3 regions of the Cellulomonas taurus genome follow, and region 3 is predicted to be linked to each of the others. Evidence: predicted binding sites of a transcription regulator. Region 3 holds the regulator's gene; each other region holds the start of a gene.
What was found. The regulator HrcA, encoded in region 3, represses chaperone genes, less so after heat shock. The targets are predictions, from matches to a motif close to TTNGCACTCGNNNNNNNCGAGTGCNAA.
Positions count from the first base shown of each region.

Region 1 (5,354 bases), 1.7 Mb from region 3:
GCCAGGGCCGCCGCCCAGTCGGCGGCGATCAGATCGGACAGGGGTGCGGGGGCGTGCGTGGTCACCCGGCGAGGGTAGCCAGCAGCGGCCCGCCGTGGGGCCGGAACGCTGACCGGCACGAATGACACCCGTGTGATTCGGGTCGTACGATGACGCGGTTGATCCCAGCAGGGCACGCAGGACGAGGGAGGCACGGATGAGCGCGACGGCCGAGACGTTCCAGGTCGACGGCGGCCTCTCCGAGCGCGATCAGCAGGTGCTGGCCTTCGAGCGGCAGTGGTGGAAGTACGCCGGTGCCAAGGAGCAGGCGATCCGCGAGCTCTTCGACATGTCGGCGACCCGGTACTACCAGGTGCTCAACGCGCTGATCGACGACCCGGCTGCCCTCGCGCACGACCCGATGCTGGTCAAGCGGCTGCGGCGGATGCGCTCGACCCGGCAGCGGCAGCGCACGGCCCGGCGTCTCGGCTCCGACGCCTGACGCGCCGACCTGCACACCTTCTCCACGCCGTGCGCCCGCGCCGGTTCCCTGGCCCCGGAGCTGAGCCGCTAGCCTGTCCGGCGTGACGAAGGGCAACTACCCGTATCCCGAGGACGAGTTCGACGCCGAACCGGGCGTGGACACGCCGGTCGGTGTGCACCGCGCACCCCGGACCTGGTGGTCGCGCTGGTGGCCCTTCGTGGCGGTGATCGTGCTGGTGCCCGCCGTCACCATCGGCGCCGTGCTCTGGGCCTCGTCCTGGGACGGCCTGGGGAACAAGAACGACCAGGCGAACGTCGAGCTGACCGATGACCCGGTGGACACCCCCACCGACGGTGCCGCGGACGCCGAGCAGCCGGGCGACCCGGCTGCCACCGACGGCAGCACCGACGGTGAGCAGGCGCCGGAGGCCCCGGCCACCGAGGAGCCCCCGGCGGCCACCGTCGACTACGCCCAGGCGATCGACGTGCTCAACGCGGCGAACCGCCAGGGCCTGGCGGCGGACGTCGCCGACCGGCTCGGCACCGCCGGGTTCACCTCGGTCACCGCCGGCAACGGCAGCGCCTCGATCGCGGACGTGACGACGGTGTTCTACGCCTCGCCGGAGCTGCAGCCGACCGCGCAGGCGGTGGCCGACAGCCTGGGGATCACGACGGTCACCGAGTCCGCGGACAACGCCGGGAGCGGCGTGACGGTGCTGCTGCGCCGCGACTTCGCCAACTGAGCCGCGACCGCCACGGCTGATCCGCCGGAATCACCCCTTTCGCCCTCACTCGGGCGCGGCTACGCTCAGCGCCACGCCGCAGACAGTCCCGCTCGGGGCCGCTGTGGCGGTGTCAGCCGAACACCCAGTCGCAGGAGCACCGCATGTCGCAGGGCACCGTCAAGTGGTTCAACGCCGAGAAGGGCTACGGGTTCATCACCCCGGCCGACGGCACTCAGGATCTGTTCGTGCACTTCAGCGCGATCCAGACCGAGGGCTACCGCAGCCTCGAGGAGGGCCAGAACGTCGAGTTCGAGGTCGGTCAGGGCACCAAGGGTCCCCAGGCCGAGCAGGTTCGACCGCTCTGAGACCACGACCGACGGGGTCGAGGCGCGCCCCGGTGCGCTCGGCCCCGTCAGTCGTCCAGGGCGTCGACCGCCAGCACCACACACGCGGCGGTCCAGGCGAGGGGTGCCACGGCGGCCGGTGAGCCGTCGTCCAGCACCTTCTCCGGCAGTGCCCCCAGATCGGTCCGGTGCGCGTCCAGCCAGTCCAGCCAGGCGACCGCCTGGTCGCGGTCGCCGTTGCTCGCCGCGGTGAGCGCGTACAGCGAGGTCTGAGGCGTCCAGGAGATGCCGTCCTGCCGCCAGCCGGCGCCCGGTGCCAGTCCACCGGCCGGACGTGCCATGTCGGCGGCCGACTCCTGCCAGGCGGACAGCGCGCCGTCCAGGGCGGTCGGCTGGAACGGCGGCAGGGTGAAGGCGCTCGCCGCATCCGCCAGGTCGCCGTCCGCGTAGCGCCCGAACTCGTCGAAGTCCTCCTGGATCGCGGTCCGGGTCAGGTCGGCGGCCGAGCGGGCCGCCGCCGCCGCCGTCGCGTCGCCGAGCAGGGTGTAGAACGCCGAGGCGCCCTCCAGCCCGGCCAGCACCGGCGCCACGGTGCCCAGGGTGAGCTCGCTCTCGTGCACCTCCCAGTAGTCGGGTGACGCCTCCGGCAGGCCGTCCCCGGCGACCAGGCGTTCGGCATGGCGTGCCGTGATGTCCACCAGCGGGCGCAGCGTGGTGGCGGTGGCCACCGGGTCGTCGGCGGCGATCGCCACCTCGTGCGCGGCCCACAGCACCCATCCGGTGCCGTCGGTCTGCTCGCCGCGGTCGTCCGGGGTGTCGCCGGTGCCGTCGGGCAGGTAGCGGGCTTGGAACGACCCGTCGGGCTCCTGGACGCCGGCGAGGAAGTCCAGGATCGCCAGCGCGTCCTCGACGTGGCCGGTGCGAGCCAGGGCGACCGCCACGAAGGACGAGTCCCGGGGCCAGACGTAGCGCCAGTACGGCGACCAGGCGGCCACCGCGGCACCGTCGTCCAGCACCAGGGTGTGCAGGTCCAGCAGGGCGTCGGTGACCAGATCCGCGTAGGGGCCCTCGGCGCCGGGCAAGTCACCGGCCGCCAGCCAGGCGCGTTGCTCGGCGGCCAGGGCGTCGTCGGTGTCGGTGGTGGGGTCGTCCAGCACGCGGGTGCCGTCGTGCAGCAGCGGTTCCGCGCCCTCGGGGACCAGGGTGCGGCTGCCGTCCGCCTCCAGGACGACCCCCTCGGAGTACAGCGCGATCCGGGCGCTGCGCGGGCCGCTCGCCCCCCAGGTGACCAGCCCGACGGCGAGGGCGGACAGCGCGACGACGGCGGTGGCGGCGCGCGCGGCTGACATGGACAGACACCGTAAACCACCGGTCGTTCGCGCTCAGACGATTCCGGGACCGGACCTTGCACTCGCAGGGGTCGAGTGCTAACCATTGACTTAGCACTCTCCGGTGGAGAGTGACAGAATCGAGAACATCAGGCCGACCGATGAGGTCAGCCGCGCACCGGGACCTGACCGGTGGGCGGCGGACCGTCCGTCGCGGGCATCAGCCGGCCGCCCAAGCCACCAGTGAAGGATCGATAGCCCCATGGCCAAGATCATTGCCTTCAACGAGGAGGCCCGCCGCGGTATCGAGCGTGGACTGAACGTCCTCGCCGACACCGTCAAGGTCACCCTGGGCCCCAAGGGCCGCAACGTCGTGCTGGACAAGAAGTGGGGCGCCCCCACGATCACCAACGACGGTGTCTCCATCGCCAAGGAGATCGACCTCGAGGACCCGTACGAGAAGATCGGTGCGGAGCTCGTCAAGGAGGTCGCCAAGAAGACCGACGACGTCGCGGGTGACGGCACCACCACCGCCACCGTGCTGGCCCAGGCGCTGGTGCGCGAGGGTCTGCGCAACGTGGCCGCCGGCGCCAACCCGATCGCCCTGAAGAAGGGCATCGAGAAGGCCGTCGCCGCCGTGACCGAGCAGCTCCTGGCCCAGGCCAAGGAGATCGAGACCAAGGAGCAGATCGCCGCCACCGCCGCGATCTCCGCCGGTGACGCCGCGATCGGTGAGCTGATCGCCGAGGCGCTGGACAAGGTCGGCAAGGAAGGCGTCATCACGGTCGAGGAGTCCAACGCTCTCGGCCTGGAGCTCGAGCTGACCGAGGGCATGCGCTTCGACAAGGGCTTCCTGTCGGCGTACTTCGTCACCGACCCGGAGCGCCAGGAGGCGATCCTCGAGGACGCCTACGTCCTGCTGGTCGAGTCGAAGATCTCGAACGTCAAGGACCTGCTGCCGCTGCTGGAGAAGGTCATCCAGACCGGCAAGCCGCTGATCATCGTGGCCGAGGACGTCGAGTCCGAGGCGCTGGCGACCCTGGTCGTCAACCGCATCCGTGGCATCTTCAAGTCCGTCGCCGTCAAGGCCCCGGGCTTCGGCGACCGCCGCAAGGCGATGCTGCAGGACATGGCCATCCTCACCGGTGGTCAGGTCGTCTCCGAGACCGTCGGCCTCAAGCTGGACCAGGTCGGCCTCGAGGTGCTCGGCACCGCCCGCAAGGTCGTCGTGACCAAGGACGAGACCACCATCGTCGAGGGTGGCGGCTCCGCGGAGCAGATCGCCGGCCGGGTCAACCAGATCCGCGCCGAGATCGACAACTCCGACTCGGACTACGACCGCGAGAAGCTGCAGGAGCGCCTGGCCAAGCTGGCCGGTGGCGTCGCCGTCATCAAGGCGGGTGCCGCGACCGAGGTCGAGCTCAAGGAGCGCAAGCACCGCATCGAGGACGCCGTCCGCAACGCGAAGGCAGCCGTCGAGGAGGGCATCGTCGCCGGCGGTGGCGTCGCCCTGATCCAGGCCGGCAAGACCGCGTTCGAGACCCTCGAGCTGGTCGGTGACGAGGCGACCGGTGCGAACATCGTCAAGGTCGCCATCGACGCCCCGCTGAAGCAGATCGCCGTCAACGCCGGTCTCGAGGGTGGCGTGGTCGCCGAGCGCGTCCGCAACCTGCCCGCCGGTCAGGGCCTCAACGCCGCCACCGGCGAGTACGAGGACCTGCTGGCCGCCGGTGTGAACGACCCGGTGAAGGTGACCCGTTCCGCGCTGCAGAACGCGTCCTCCATCGCCGCGCTGTTCCTCACCACCGAGGCAGTCGTCGCCGACAAGCCGGAGAAGGCCGCCCCGGCCGCCCCGGACGCCGGTGGCATGGGCGGCATGGACTTCTGAGTCCCGCCCACTGACAGCGCAGCGGTCGGTCACCCCCTCGGGGGTGGCCGGCCGTTCCGTTGCACCGCCCACGCGCCGATCCGGCGAGCAGAGAGTGCGGCGGGCTCCGTGCGTCGAGTTCGGCACTTCCGCCCCGAGTTCGGCAGCGCGGGTGCCGAACTCGGGGCCGAACCCACGAACTCGGCAGGACCCGGGCTGACGACTCCGGGGTGGGGCAACGGCGGGGTGTCCGCCGGGCGGCGTCAGGGCTGGGGCTGGGCCGGGGCGTCGACCTCGGCCAGGACCTTCTCCAGCTTGTGCAACTCGGCGGCGAGGTTCTGCCGGGCGGGTTCCTCCCAGGCGGCACCGAGCGGGCTGACGAACAGGCTGGGCCGGCCCAGCAGCTTGCGCACGATCTTCACCCGGGCGCGCAGGTAGTCCTGCATCGGGATGTCCGCGTACTCCTCCCGCACGTCGTGCAGGTACGCCTTGTAGCGCTGCGGCTCGGCGGCCAGCATCGCCAGGTCGGCGTCGCAGAGCACCGCGCAGTCGAAGTCGGTCGGGTCGGCCTGGTGCCGGACCAGGGCGATCACCATCTGGTGCACCCGGGCGACGGCGGCCTCCGGCA
Region 1 is NZ_CP051884.1:2,906,811-2,912,164, reverse strand. It holds gene HGK68_RS13485 (uracil-DNA glycosylase) at 1-65, opposite strand, end outside; gene HGK68_RS13480 (DUF3263 domain-containing protein) at 197-481, shown strand; gene HGK68_RS13475 (LytR C-terminal domain-containing protein) at 564-1,205, shown strand; gene HGK68_RS13470 (cold-shock protein) at 1,349-1,552, shown strand; gene HGK68_RS13465 (glycoside hydrolase family 15 protein) at 1,600-2,880, opposite strand; gene groL (chaperonin GroEL) at 3,122-4,747, shown strand; gene HGK68_RS13455 (HD domain-containing protein) at 4,990-5,354, opposite strand, start outside.
Region 1: the regulator HrcA is predicted to act here: its motif matches at 2,936-2,962, upstream of groL (chaperonin GroEL).

Region 2 (5,354 bases), 1.6 Mb from region 3:
GGCTGTCGGCGGCTGCGAGCAGGTCGCGCACGGTGTGGTCCAGGGCGGACCACGAGGCGGCGGCCTGGCGCAGGGCGTCGGCTCCGTCGTCGGTGGGGCGGTAGTACTTGCGGGCGGGACCGCTGGGCGAGGGCACCAGTCGGGAGCTGATCCGGCCCTCGCGTTCCAGGCGGTTCAGCACCGGGTAGACGGTGCCGGTGGTCAGCTCGGCCAGGCCGGCCGCCCGGAGCCGGTCCACGAGCTGGTAGCCGTAGGACTCGGCCTCGGTCAGCGCGGCGATGACCAGCATCGGGAGCACGCCCTTGAGGAGTTGGCTGTCGGACATGGCACCACGGTAACGCCAGCTAGTGGGTATTGCCAACTAGCTGGACCTGGTAGGGCCCGCCCGGCTCAGAGCGGGCGGCCTGCCCGCATCTCCGCGACCAGCGACGCCACCACCGCGTCCAGCTCGCCACCGTGCCGCCGCGCCACCGCCCGCTGCCGCTGGTACGACGCCCCCTTGCGCAGGATCACCCGCACCGAGTCCAGCTCCTGCGCGCAGCCCAGTCGCTCCGCCACCGGCGCCAGATCGGTGAGCAGCCGGGAGACCGCGTCGGTGACCAGCTCCTCGTCACCGGCGGCGTTGGTGATGATGATCGCGTCCATGCCGTAGCGGGCCGAGCGCCACTTGTTCTCCTGGGCGAACCACGGCGGAACGGTCGGCAGCGTCTCGCCCCGGTCCAGCAGGGTGGAGAAGTGCTCGACCAGGCAGTGCGTCAGGGCCGCCAGGGCGGTGACCTCCAGCAGGGTGGGTGCCCCGTCGCAGATCCGGGCCTCGATGGTGCCGAACCGGGGCGAGGGGCGGACATCCCAGCGCACCTCGTCGAAGGCGTCGATCACCCCAGTGTGCAGCATGTCGCCGACGTAGGCCTCCAGCTGGTCCCAGCGCTCGAACTGGAACGGCAGTCCGGCGGTGGGCAACTGCTGAAACATCAGGGCGCGGTTCGAGGCGTAGCCGGTGTCCTTGCCGCCCCAGAACGGGCTGGACGCCGACAACGACTGCAGGTGGGCGAAGGTGGTCAGCAGCGCGCGGGAGATCGGCAGCACCTTGTCCCGGTCCTCGATGCCGACGTGGACGTGCACCCCGTAGATCAGCATCTGCCGTCCCCACCACTGGGTGCGGTCGATCAGCGTGGCGTAGCGCTGCTTGTCGGTCACCTTCTGCTGCGCCCAGCGCGCGAACGGGTGGGTGCCGGCGCTCATCAGCTCCACCCGCAGCGGATCGGTCAGCTCGCGCACCCGGTCGATCGCGTGCGAGAGGTCCGCCCCGGCCTCACCGACGGTGCGGCAGACCCCCGACACCACCTCGACGGTGTTCAGCAGCAGCTCCTGCTTGATCGCCGGGTCGTCGTCGCCGATCGCGTCCAGCACGGTGCGGGCGACCTGGCGCAGGTCACCGGAGTCGGCGTCGACCAGGGCGAGCTCCCACTCGATGCCGACCGTCGAGCGCTCCGACCGGGCGAAGTCCAACCGCGTCGGGGTGGCCATCAGGCGACCGGCTCCACGACCAGGACCTGCTGCTGACCGGCGACCCGGGTGAGCACCAGGGTGGTCTCGGCGTCGCCGCGCAGGTCGAGCTGGCGGCGCAGCTGCTCGGGGACCACCGCCGTGCCGCGCTTCTTGATCGTCGCGATGCCCACGTTCCGTTCCCGCAGGTACGCCTTCAACCGCTTCAGCCCGAAGGGCATCGAGTCGAGCACCCGGTACGGGGTCGCGAAGGCGGTGGGATGCAGCACATCGGAGGTCACGTAGGCGATGGTGGGGTCCACCAGACGACCCTGCACCTCGGCGGCGACCTCGGCCACCAGACCGGCCCGGATCACCGCCCCGTCCGGCTCGTAGAGGTAGCCGCCCAGCCCACCGGTCTCGGCCACCGCGCCGGAGTCGCGCAGCTGCGCCGATCGACCCGCCGCGTCCAGCAACAACGCCGACCGCCCCGGCCCGTCGGCGGCGAGCGGACCGAACCACAGCCCCAGCTCGACGACATCGCCGTCCACCGACACCCACTGCGCCTCGGCGTCCTCCGGCAGCGCCGAGTGCGGCACCCCCGGCCCGAGCTTCATGCCCAGCGCCGGGACCCGCTCCCGCAGCGCGAGCACCTGGTCCAGCGCCGGGGTGTAGGCGGCGGGGTCGTGTCGGCGCGCGCCCGAACCAGTCCGCCGAGCGGGGTCGGCGTAGATCCCGTCGACGCCCTCGGCGGCGAAGTCCACCGTCAGGCCGTCACCGTGCCGGACCGTGGCCTCCGGGAAGTGCCGCAGGTTCACCGTGGCCAGGGCGGCGGTGGTCTCGTCCGCCTCGACCGCCAGGACCGCGAGACCGACCCCGGCCAGCGTGATCGCGTCGGCGCCGAGGCCGCAGGTGATGTCCGCGACCCGGGTGACCCCGGCGGCGCGGTAGCGGCGGGCGTGCCGGGCGGCGACCACCAGCCGGGTCGCCTGCTCCAGACCCGCCGGGGTGAACAGCATGCCGTCGGCGAACTCGCCGAGTTTGTCGTGCGCCTTCGCCCGGAGCCGGGACTGGGTGAGCGCGGCGGCGACCAGATCGGCGTCGAAGCCGTCCCGGCGCAGGCGTTCGGACAGCGCCATCGCCGCGTCGGCGTCGTAGGGCGGCAGTGCCGAGAGCAGCGCCCATCCCTCGGGGCTGAGCAGTTTCGCGAGGCCGGCGGCGTCCATCCGGCGATCCTCGCACGCCACGATCGTTGGCACTCGCCTTGACCGAGTGCTAACCGCTTTCTACAGTGACCGTGGGCACTCTCCCTGGGAGGGTGCGCAGCCCGTACGACTGCCGGCACCCGCGACGACGGCCGGTCGTTCGGTTTTCTTGTACAGGCAACTCACAAGCGAGAAGGGGAGGTCCGCCGTGTCGGTCTCCATCAAGCCGCTCGAGGACCGGATCGTCGTCAAGACGCTCGAGGCGGAGCAGACCACCGCCTCCGGTCTGGTCATCCCGGACAGTGCCAAGGAGAAGCCCCAGGAGGGCGAGGTCCTGTCGGTCGGTCCGGGTCGTATCGACGACAACGGCAACCGTGTCCCGCTGGACGTGGCCGTGGGTGACAAGGTCATCTACAGCAAGTACGGCGGCACCGAGGTCAAGTACGACGGCGAGGAGTACCTGATCCTCTCCGCCCGCGACATCCTGGCGATCGTCACCAAGTGACCCGCTGAGAAGGCCCCCATCGCATCGCGGTGGGGGCCTTCGTCGTGTCCGGACCGCGGCGTCGCGGTGCCGGAACATGCCTGGCCGGGATGCGGCCGGACATGCGACGAGGGCCCGGACGGTCTCGCACCGTCAGGGCCCTCGTCGGGTGACGACGGCGGACTGTCGCGGTATCGCACCGCGGACCGCCGCCATCGAGTTCTCGGGGGTGTTACACCGCCGCGCTGCGTCCCGCGCGCTCGGCCAGGACCGCAGTCCGCTCGTCCTCGCTCAGGCCGCCCCAGACGCCATACGGCTCACGCACTGCCAGCGACTGCTCGCGGCACTCGTTCAGCACCGGGCAGGTGGCGCAGATCGCCTTGGCGGCCTCGGCCCGGCGGCGACGGGCGGCTCCGCGCTCGCCCTCCGGGTGAAAGAACAGGTTCTCGTCGGCGTCGCGGCAAGCACCCTGGTACTGCCACTCCCACAGCTCCATCACGGGTCCGGGAAGGCGAGAGATCTCAGCCATTGCACACTCCTGACGGTGAAGTTCGAGGGGGTTCACGTTCCGTTCGTCGCCGTTTCAGGACCCGTCCGGTTCGCGCTGGTTGGAACAGTACAACCGATTCGAAAGTTGTTCAACCACCTATGCCCAGGGACCTTGGTCGCGGGTAGGTGACCCGATCGGTGGCGCGATTCGGGCGACTCGGTTGGTGGCCGGGACCGACCCCCGGCAGAATCTCGGGGGACCGATCAGCGCAACCCCTGGCGCGAACGAGGACTGAGTACATGCAGAACGGCGACGAGCCGGACGCCCTGCCCGAGGGCGCGACCCTGACACCTGCGGCGGTGGCCCGACGACTAGGTGTGGCAGCCGCGACCCTGCGTACCTGGGACCGTAGGTATGGGCTGGGCCCGTCCGAGCACACGGCGGGGGCGCATCGCCGGTACACCGCCGCGGATGTGGCGCGATTGACCCAGATGCGTTCGCTCACCCTGGACGGGGTGCCGCCGGCCGAGGCCGCCCGGCTGGCCCGGGACGGGACGAACGGGCGACACCTGGCGGTGGTCCCCGCCCCCGCCCGGTCGAGCGAGGCCCAGGACGTGGAATCCGGCCGTGGCGACGAGCCGAGCGCCGCGCCCGCGGTGGCACCCAGTCCGACGGCGGTGATCGACGCCGCGCTGCGCGGGGACTCGGTGGCGGCCCGTGCGCTGCTCGCCCCCGGGGACGATCTGTCCCGCTGGTGGTCCGACCTGATCGTGCCCGCCCGCGCCGGGGTCGCGGCCCGCACCGTGCTGGCGCGTCCGGGGGACGAGCCGGACGAGGTGATCGTGGCCGCCGCCCTGGCCGCCCTGCGGGACCGGTTCAGCAAGGTGCCGCGCCATCCGTCCCGGCGTCGGGTGGTGCTGCTGTTCACTCCGCCCGGCGAACCGCGACCGTTGGAGCTGCACGTCCTCGCCGCCGCGCTGGCCGATCGGGGACTGGACGCCCGGGTGGTGGCGGGTCCGGCCGGTCAGACCCGGCTGGGGGAGATCGTCACCATGACCAGCCCGTCGGCGGCGGTGCTGATGTCCGAGCGCACCGATCCCGATCTGGACATCGTGGACGCGCTGTCCGCACAGCACCCCGATCTGATGCAGTTCGTGATGGTGCCCGACGTCGCCGCGGCGCAGGTACCGCTGGACCACCGGGTGCAGCGCGTGCGTTCGTTCGCGGGGGTGCTGCACGAGGTCGCCGCCGTCGCGGAGGGGGCGCCCGGCTCGGTTCGGTGAGCGTCCAGGACCTCCGGCCACTAACGTCCGGTCAGATCTGGCCGATACAGACACCATCGGCCGGATAGTCCGGTCGACGGAAGGCGGAAGTTGATGGCGGGCGTCGTGGTGTGCCACGGATCCACGACGGTGCGGGAGCGCATCGTCCTCACGGCGCTCGGCGTACCCGCCCTGGCACCGGTGCGAGCAGCAGGTTCGGTCGACGAACTGGTCACGCTGGCCCGGCGCATGCCGCCGACCATCGTGCTGCTGGACGCGCACCTGCCGTCGCCGGGTCCGGTGGAGGCGATCCGTCGCCTGCGCGCCATCCCTGCCCCGGCCACCGTCGTGATGCTGGCGGTGCCCGGTGACGAGATCGCCCTGGACCGCGCCATCGCGCTCGGTGCTCGGGGCTACCTGTCGCCGGA
Region 2 is NZ_CP051884.1:2,752,265-2,757,618, reverse strand. It holds gene HGK68_RS12745 (PadR family transcriptional regulator) at 1-325, opposite strand, end outside; gene HGK68_RS12740 (glutamate--cysteine ligase) at 391-1,527, opposite strand; gene HGK68_RS12735 (class I SAM-dependent methyltransferase) at 1,527-2,711, opposite strand; gene groES (co-chaperone GroES) at 2,899-3,195, shown strand; gene HGK68_RS12725 (WhiB family transcriptional regulator) at 3,407-3,703, opposite strand; gene HGK68_RS12720 (MerR family transcriptional regulator) at 3,964-4,947, shown strand; gene HGK68_RS12715 (response regulator transcription factor) at 5,041-5,354, shown strand, end outside.
Region 2: the regulator HrcA is predicted to act here: its motif matches at 2,738-2,764, upstream of groES (co-chaperone GroES).

Region 3 (5,354 bases):
CGCTGCGGCTTCACCGCCTGCCACACGTCGACGTAGGGGTGGCCGAGCACCAGGACGGTGCCAGGCCGGACGGTGCGCAGGGCGGCGTCGGCGATCCGCTGCTCCTTGGAACCGGGCACCAGGTGATCGACCAGCACGCCCACCTTGCGCTCGGCACTGGGCGCGAAGTCCCGCAGCGCCTCCTCCAGGTTGTCCACCCCCTGGAGCAGCTCGACGACGACCCCCTCGGCGCGCAGGTCGTCGCCCCAGACCTTCTCCACCAGTTCGGCGTCGTGTTTGCCCTCGACCCAGATCCGCGACCCGCGGGCGACCCGCGCGCGCTGGTCCGGGGCGGCCAGCGACCCGGAGGCGGTGCGCTGCGGGCCGGTGGGGGTGGTGGGGCGGTGCGGCACCAGCTCGACCGGCTTGCCGTCGATCCAGAACCCCGGGCCGAGGCGGAAGGTGCGGGTCCGGCCCCGGCGGTCCTCCAGGACGACCACGTGCTCGCCGCCGGACTTCTCCACCCGGGTGATCGCCCCGACCCAGCCGGTGGTCACCTCCTCGACGACCAGACCGCGCTCCGCGGGCACCGGACGGGAGGTCGGGCGCCGGTGCGCCGACCGGGAGTCGGCGGACAGGACATCGTTGCCATAGCGGTCGTTCACGTCCGGCAGCGTAGGTGTGGGCGTCGCCGACCCGTGGTAAGACACGTCGGTGACATCCGCTGCCGCCCCTGACCTGGATCCGAACCGCTGGCGTGCCCTCGGGGTGTGTCTGGCGATCGGGTTCATCACCATGCTGGACGTCTCGATCGTGAACGTGGCGCTGCCGTCGATCGAGAACAGCCTCCACGCGTCGGCGAGCCAGCTGCAGCTGATCGTGGCCGGGTACACGCTCGCCTTCGGGCTGGTGCTGGTGCCCGCCGGACGACTCGGCGACGCCCGTGGTCGCCGACGCCTGTTCCTGATCGGCCTGACCGGCTTCGCGCTGACCAGCCTGGGAGCCGGGCTCGCGCCGTCGGATGAGGTGCTGGCGGTGATGCGCCTGTTGCAGGGTGCCAGCGCGGGCATGGTGAACCCTCAGGTCGTCGGGACGATCCAGCAGCTGTTCTCCGGGTACGAGCGGGGCAAGGCGTTCGGGTACTTCGGCGCCACCATCGGGGTCTCCACCGCGATCGGCCCGGCGCTCGGCGGGCTGATCATCCAGGCGTTCGGCGCCGAGAGCGGGTGGCGGTGGGTGTTCTTCGTCAACGTGCCGGTGGTCGCGGTGGTGCTGCCGCTGGCGCTGCGCTGGCTGCCCCGGGGCACCGGGAACGGGCGCGGGCCGGCGGCGTCGCTCACCCCGAGCGGGCGGCCGCGACTGGACGGGGTCGGGCTGGTGCTGATCGCGCTCGCGGCGACGGCGGTGATGCTGCCCTTCGTGATCACCACCGGCAGCGGTGACGACCCGACCCGGTGGTGGTGGCTGCTGGTCGGGGCGGTGATCGCGGCGGGCACCGTGCTGTGGGAACGCTCGTACCAGCGGCGGACCGGTGCGGCGGTGCTGGACCCGCGGGTGATCGGCGACCCGGCGTTCCGCAACGGCGCGCTGCTGGGGATGGCCTACTTCGCCGGGTTCACCTCGGTGTTCCTGGTGGTGACCATCTACCTGCAGCAGGTCGCCGGGTACACGCCGCTGCAGGCGGGGCTGGTCGGGATGCCGTTCGCGATCGGATCGGCGATCGCCGCCCAGCGCTCCGGGAAGCTGGTCGCCGAACGGGGCCGGGCGCTGGTGGTGATCGGACTGGCGCTGGTGCTGATCGGTCTGGCCGGGACGGACCTGGTGATCCGGATCGTCGACCCGCCCGCGGTGGCCTGGGCGGTGGCCGGCACGCAGATGATCGCGGGCGTCGGCTCCGGGCTGGTCATCTCGCCGAACCAGACCCTGACCCTGGCGAACGTGCCGGTCGAGCGGGCCGGGGTCGCCGGGTCGATGCTGCAGGTCGGTCAGCGGATCGGGTCGGCACTGGGTGTCGCGGTGGCGCTGTCCACCTTCTACTCCGGGCTGGCCGCGGGTCTGGACGGCGGACCGGCCGCCGGGCGCGCGCTGCTGGTCTCCGTGGTCCTGGTCGCTGTGGCGCTCGTGGTCGGCCTGGTCGATCTGCGGGCCCGCCGACGCCCGCAGGAGAGCGCTCGACCCGGGGCGTAGCATTGGCACTCGGTGTCCGAGAGTGCTACTTCCCGGACCCGTGTACGCACGCCCGCGACCAGGAGGAGGTGGACCATGGCCGAGGACCGCAGGCTCGACGTGCTGCGCGCGATCGTCGAGGACTACGTCGCCACCAAGGAGCCGGTCGGCTCGCGTGCCCTGGTCGAACGGCACTCGCTCGGGGTCTCCCCGGCGACCATCCGCAACGACATGGCCGCTCTGGAGGACGCCGGGCTGATCGTCCAGCCGCACACCTCCGCGGGTCGGGTGCCCACCGACAAGGGCTACCGGTTGTTCGTCGACCGCCTGGCCACCATCAAGCCGCTGTCGACCCCGGAGCGCCGGGCGATCGAGACCTTCATGCAGGACGCGGTGGACCTGGACGACGTGGTGGACCGCGCCGTGCGGCTGCTGGCCCAGCTGACCCATCAGGTCGCGGTGGTGCAGTACCCGTCGCTGCGTCGCACGGCCCTGCGGCACGTGGAGCTGGTCCCGGTGTCCGACCGCCACCTGCTGGTGGTCATCATCACCGAGCACGGCCGGGTCGAGCAGCGCACGCTGGAACTGGCCGACCCGTTGGACCTGGCGGCGGTCGCCCGGCTCCGGATGCGGCTGAACGTCGCGGCCACCGGCCGTCGACTGCCTGACCTGGACGCCGCCCTGGCCGGGATCGCCGACGAGGTGGAGCCGGAGTCGAGCGCCCTGCTGCGTGCCGTGGTCGGGGTGATCGAGGACACCCTCGCCGGGGAGAGCGAGGAGCGGGTGGTCGTCGCCGGCACCGCCAACCTGGTGCGCGGCAACACCGACGTGGCCCGCACGCTCAGCCCGGTGCTGGAGGCGCTGGAGGAGCAGGTCGTGCTGCTCCGCCTGCTCACCGACGCCGCCGAGGACGAGGGGGTGTCGGTGCGGATCGGCCGCGAGACCCGGCACGAGGGCCTGGTCGACGCCAGCCTGGTCAGCTCGGGCTACGGCGCCGACGGGGCGGCCGTCGCCCGGATCGCCTCGCTCGGCCCGCTCCGGATGGACTACCCCGGCACCATCGCCTCCGTGCGCGCCGTCGCCCGTTATCTCTCGCGCATCCTTGCCAACTGATTGAGGAAGCTCTTTACGTGAACGATTACTACGAGGTCCTGGGCGTCCCGCGCGATGCCACCGGCGAGCAGATCAAGAAGGCCTACCGCCGGCTGGCGCGGGAGTTCCACCCGGACGTCGCCGGGTCCGACAGTGCGTCGGAGGAGAAGTTCAAGGACGTCCAGCGTGCGTACGAGGTGCTGTCCAACCCGGACAAGCGCCAGATGTACGACCTCGGTCAGGACCCGACCGCCCCCGGTGGCGGCGGTGGCGGTCAGGCGGGTGGCTTCGGCTTCCAGGACATCTTCGAGACCTTCTTCGGGGCGGCCGCCGGTGGCGGGCACCGCGGTCCCATCCCGCGTGCCCGGCGCGGTCAGGACGCGCTGATCCGGCTGGACATCGACCTGGCCGAGGCCACCTTCGGCACCCACCGGCAGGTGCCGATCGACACCGCCGTGGTCTGCCCGACCTGCTCCGGCACCTGCTGCCGCCCGGGGACCTCGCCGCGCACCTGTGAGGTGTGCGGCGGTCAGGGCACCGTGCAGCGGGTCGCTCGTTCCTTCCTCGGCCAGGTGATGACCACCCAGCCGTGCGCCGCCTGCCACGGTTTCGGCACCGTGATCCCGGAGCCGTGCACCGAGTGCGCCGGTGAGGGACGGGTCCGCTCCCGCCGCACCCTGGAGGTCGACGTCCCGGCCGGTGTGGACACCGGCACCCGGATCAAGCTCACCGCCCAGGGTGAGGTCGGCCCCGCCGGTGGCCCGGCCGGTGACATCTACCTGGAGGTGCGCGAGCGGCGGCACGAGACCTTCCTGCGCGAGGGCGACGACCTGCACTGCACGCTCACCGTCCCGATGACCGCCGCCGCCCTCGGCACGGTGCTCACCCTGGACACCCTGGACGGCCCGCAGGAGGTCGACCTGCGACCGGGCACCCAGCCGCAGCAGGTCGTCACGCTGAAGAACCTGGGGGTCGGCCATCTGCACGCCGGTGGCCGCGGCGACCTGCACGTGCACGTGGAGGTCCAGGTGCCGACCGGTCTGGACGACGAGCAGGCGGCCCTGCTGCGCCAGCTGTCCGCCCTGCGCGGCGAGGAGCGGCCGGACGCCCGGTTGCAGGCGGCGAGCACCGGGGTGTTCGCCAAGCTGCGCGACAAGCTCTCGGGTCGCTGATGACCGCGCCGGTCTTCGTGACCGACCCGGGTCAGCTGGACGGCTACCACGCCGGTGACGTGTACCTGCTGCACGGTGCCGAGGGGCGGCACGCCGGGGTGGTGCAGCGCCGGACGGCCGGGGAGCGGATCGACGTGGTGGACGGTGCCGGGGTGCGCCTGGTCGGGGAGATCGCCGCGGTCGAGCCCGAGGGTGTGCGGCTCACCGTGCGGCAGCGGGTCACCGAACCGCCGTCCACGCCCCGCCTGGTGCTGGTCCAGGCCCTGGCCAAGGGTGACCGGGACGAGATGGCGATCGAGGCGGCGACCGAAGTCGGCGTGGACGCGGTGATCCCGTGGCAGGCCGAACGGTCGATCGTGATCTGGCGCGGCGACCGGGCGGCCAAGTCCCGTGCCCGCTGGTTGGCGACCGTGCGGGCCGCCGCCAAGCAGTCCCGCCGCGCCTGGGTGCCGGAGGTCGAGCCGCCGGTGGACCGCCGTGGGCTCGTCGCCCGCACCGAGGCGGTGGTCGCCGCCGGTGGCGCCGTGCTGGTGCTGCACGAGGAGGCGACGGTTCCGCTGTCGGCCGCCGCGCTCCCGGCCGAGGGCACGCCGGCGGAGGTGCTGATCGTGGTCGGTCCCGAGGGCGGCATCTCCGCGCAGGAGACAGCGGCGCTGGAGGCCGCCGGTGCCCGGACCGTGCGGCTCGGCCCGCACGTGCTGCGCACCTCCACCGCCGGGACGGTCGCGCTGAGCCTGCTGGCAGCGGGGCTCGGTCGCTGGGTCTGAACCGACGGCTCCGTTCACGGCTGCGCGACCATCACCGACGTCGGCCTGCTGGTCGGGATGAAACGCCGCCGTCGGGCGGTTGGGTCCTCGGGCGGGGTGTCACCACCGCCCGGTAAAGTTGGACATCCATCGCCCGCACCATCGAAGGAGCGCGACGGCGCAAGCCGAGCACATGGTC
Region 3 is NZ_CP051884.1:1,130,427-1,135,780, forward strand. It holds gene HGK68_RS05125 (DUF3097 domain-containing protein) at 1-644, opposite strand, end outside; gene HGK68_RS05130 (MFS transporter) at 694-2,166, shown strand; gene hrcA (heat-inducible transcriptional repressor HrcA) at 2,242-3,258, shown strand; gene dnaJ (molecular chaperone DnaJ) at 3,276-4,409, shown strand; gene HGK68_RS05145 (16S rRNA (uracil(1498)-N(3))-methyltransferase) at 4,409-5,176, shown strand; gene HGK68_RS05150 (PhoH family protein) at 5,349-5,354, shown strand, end outside.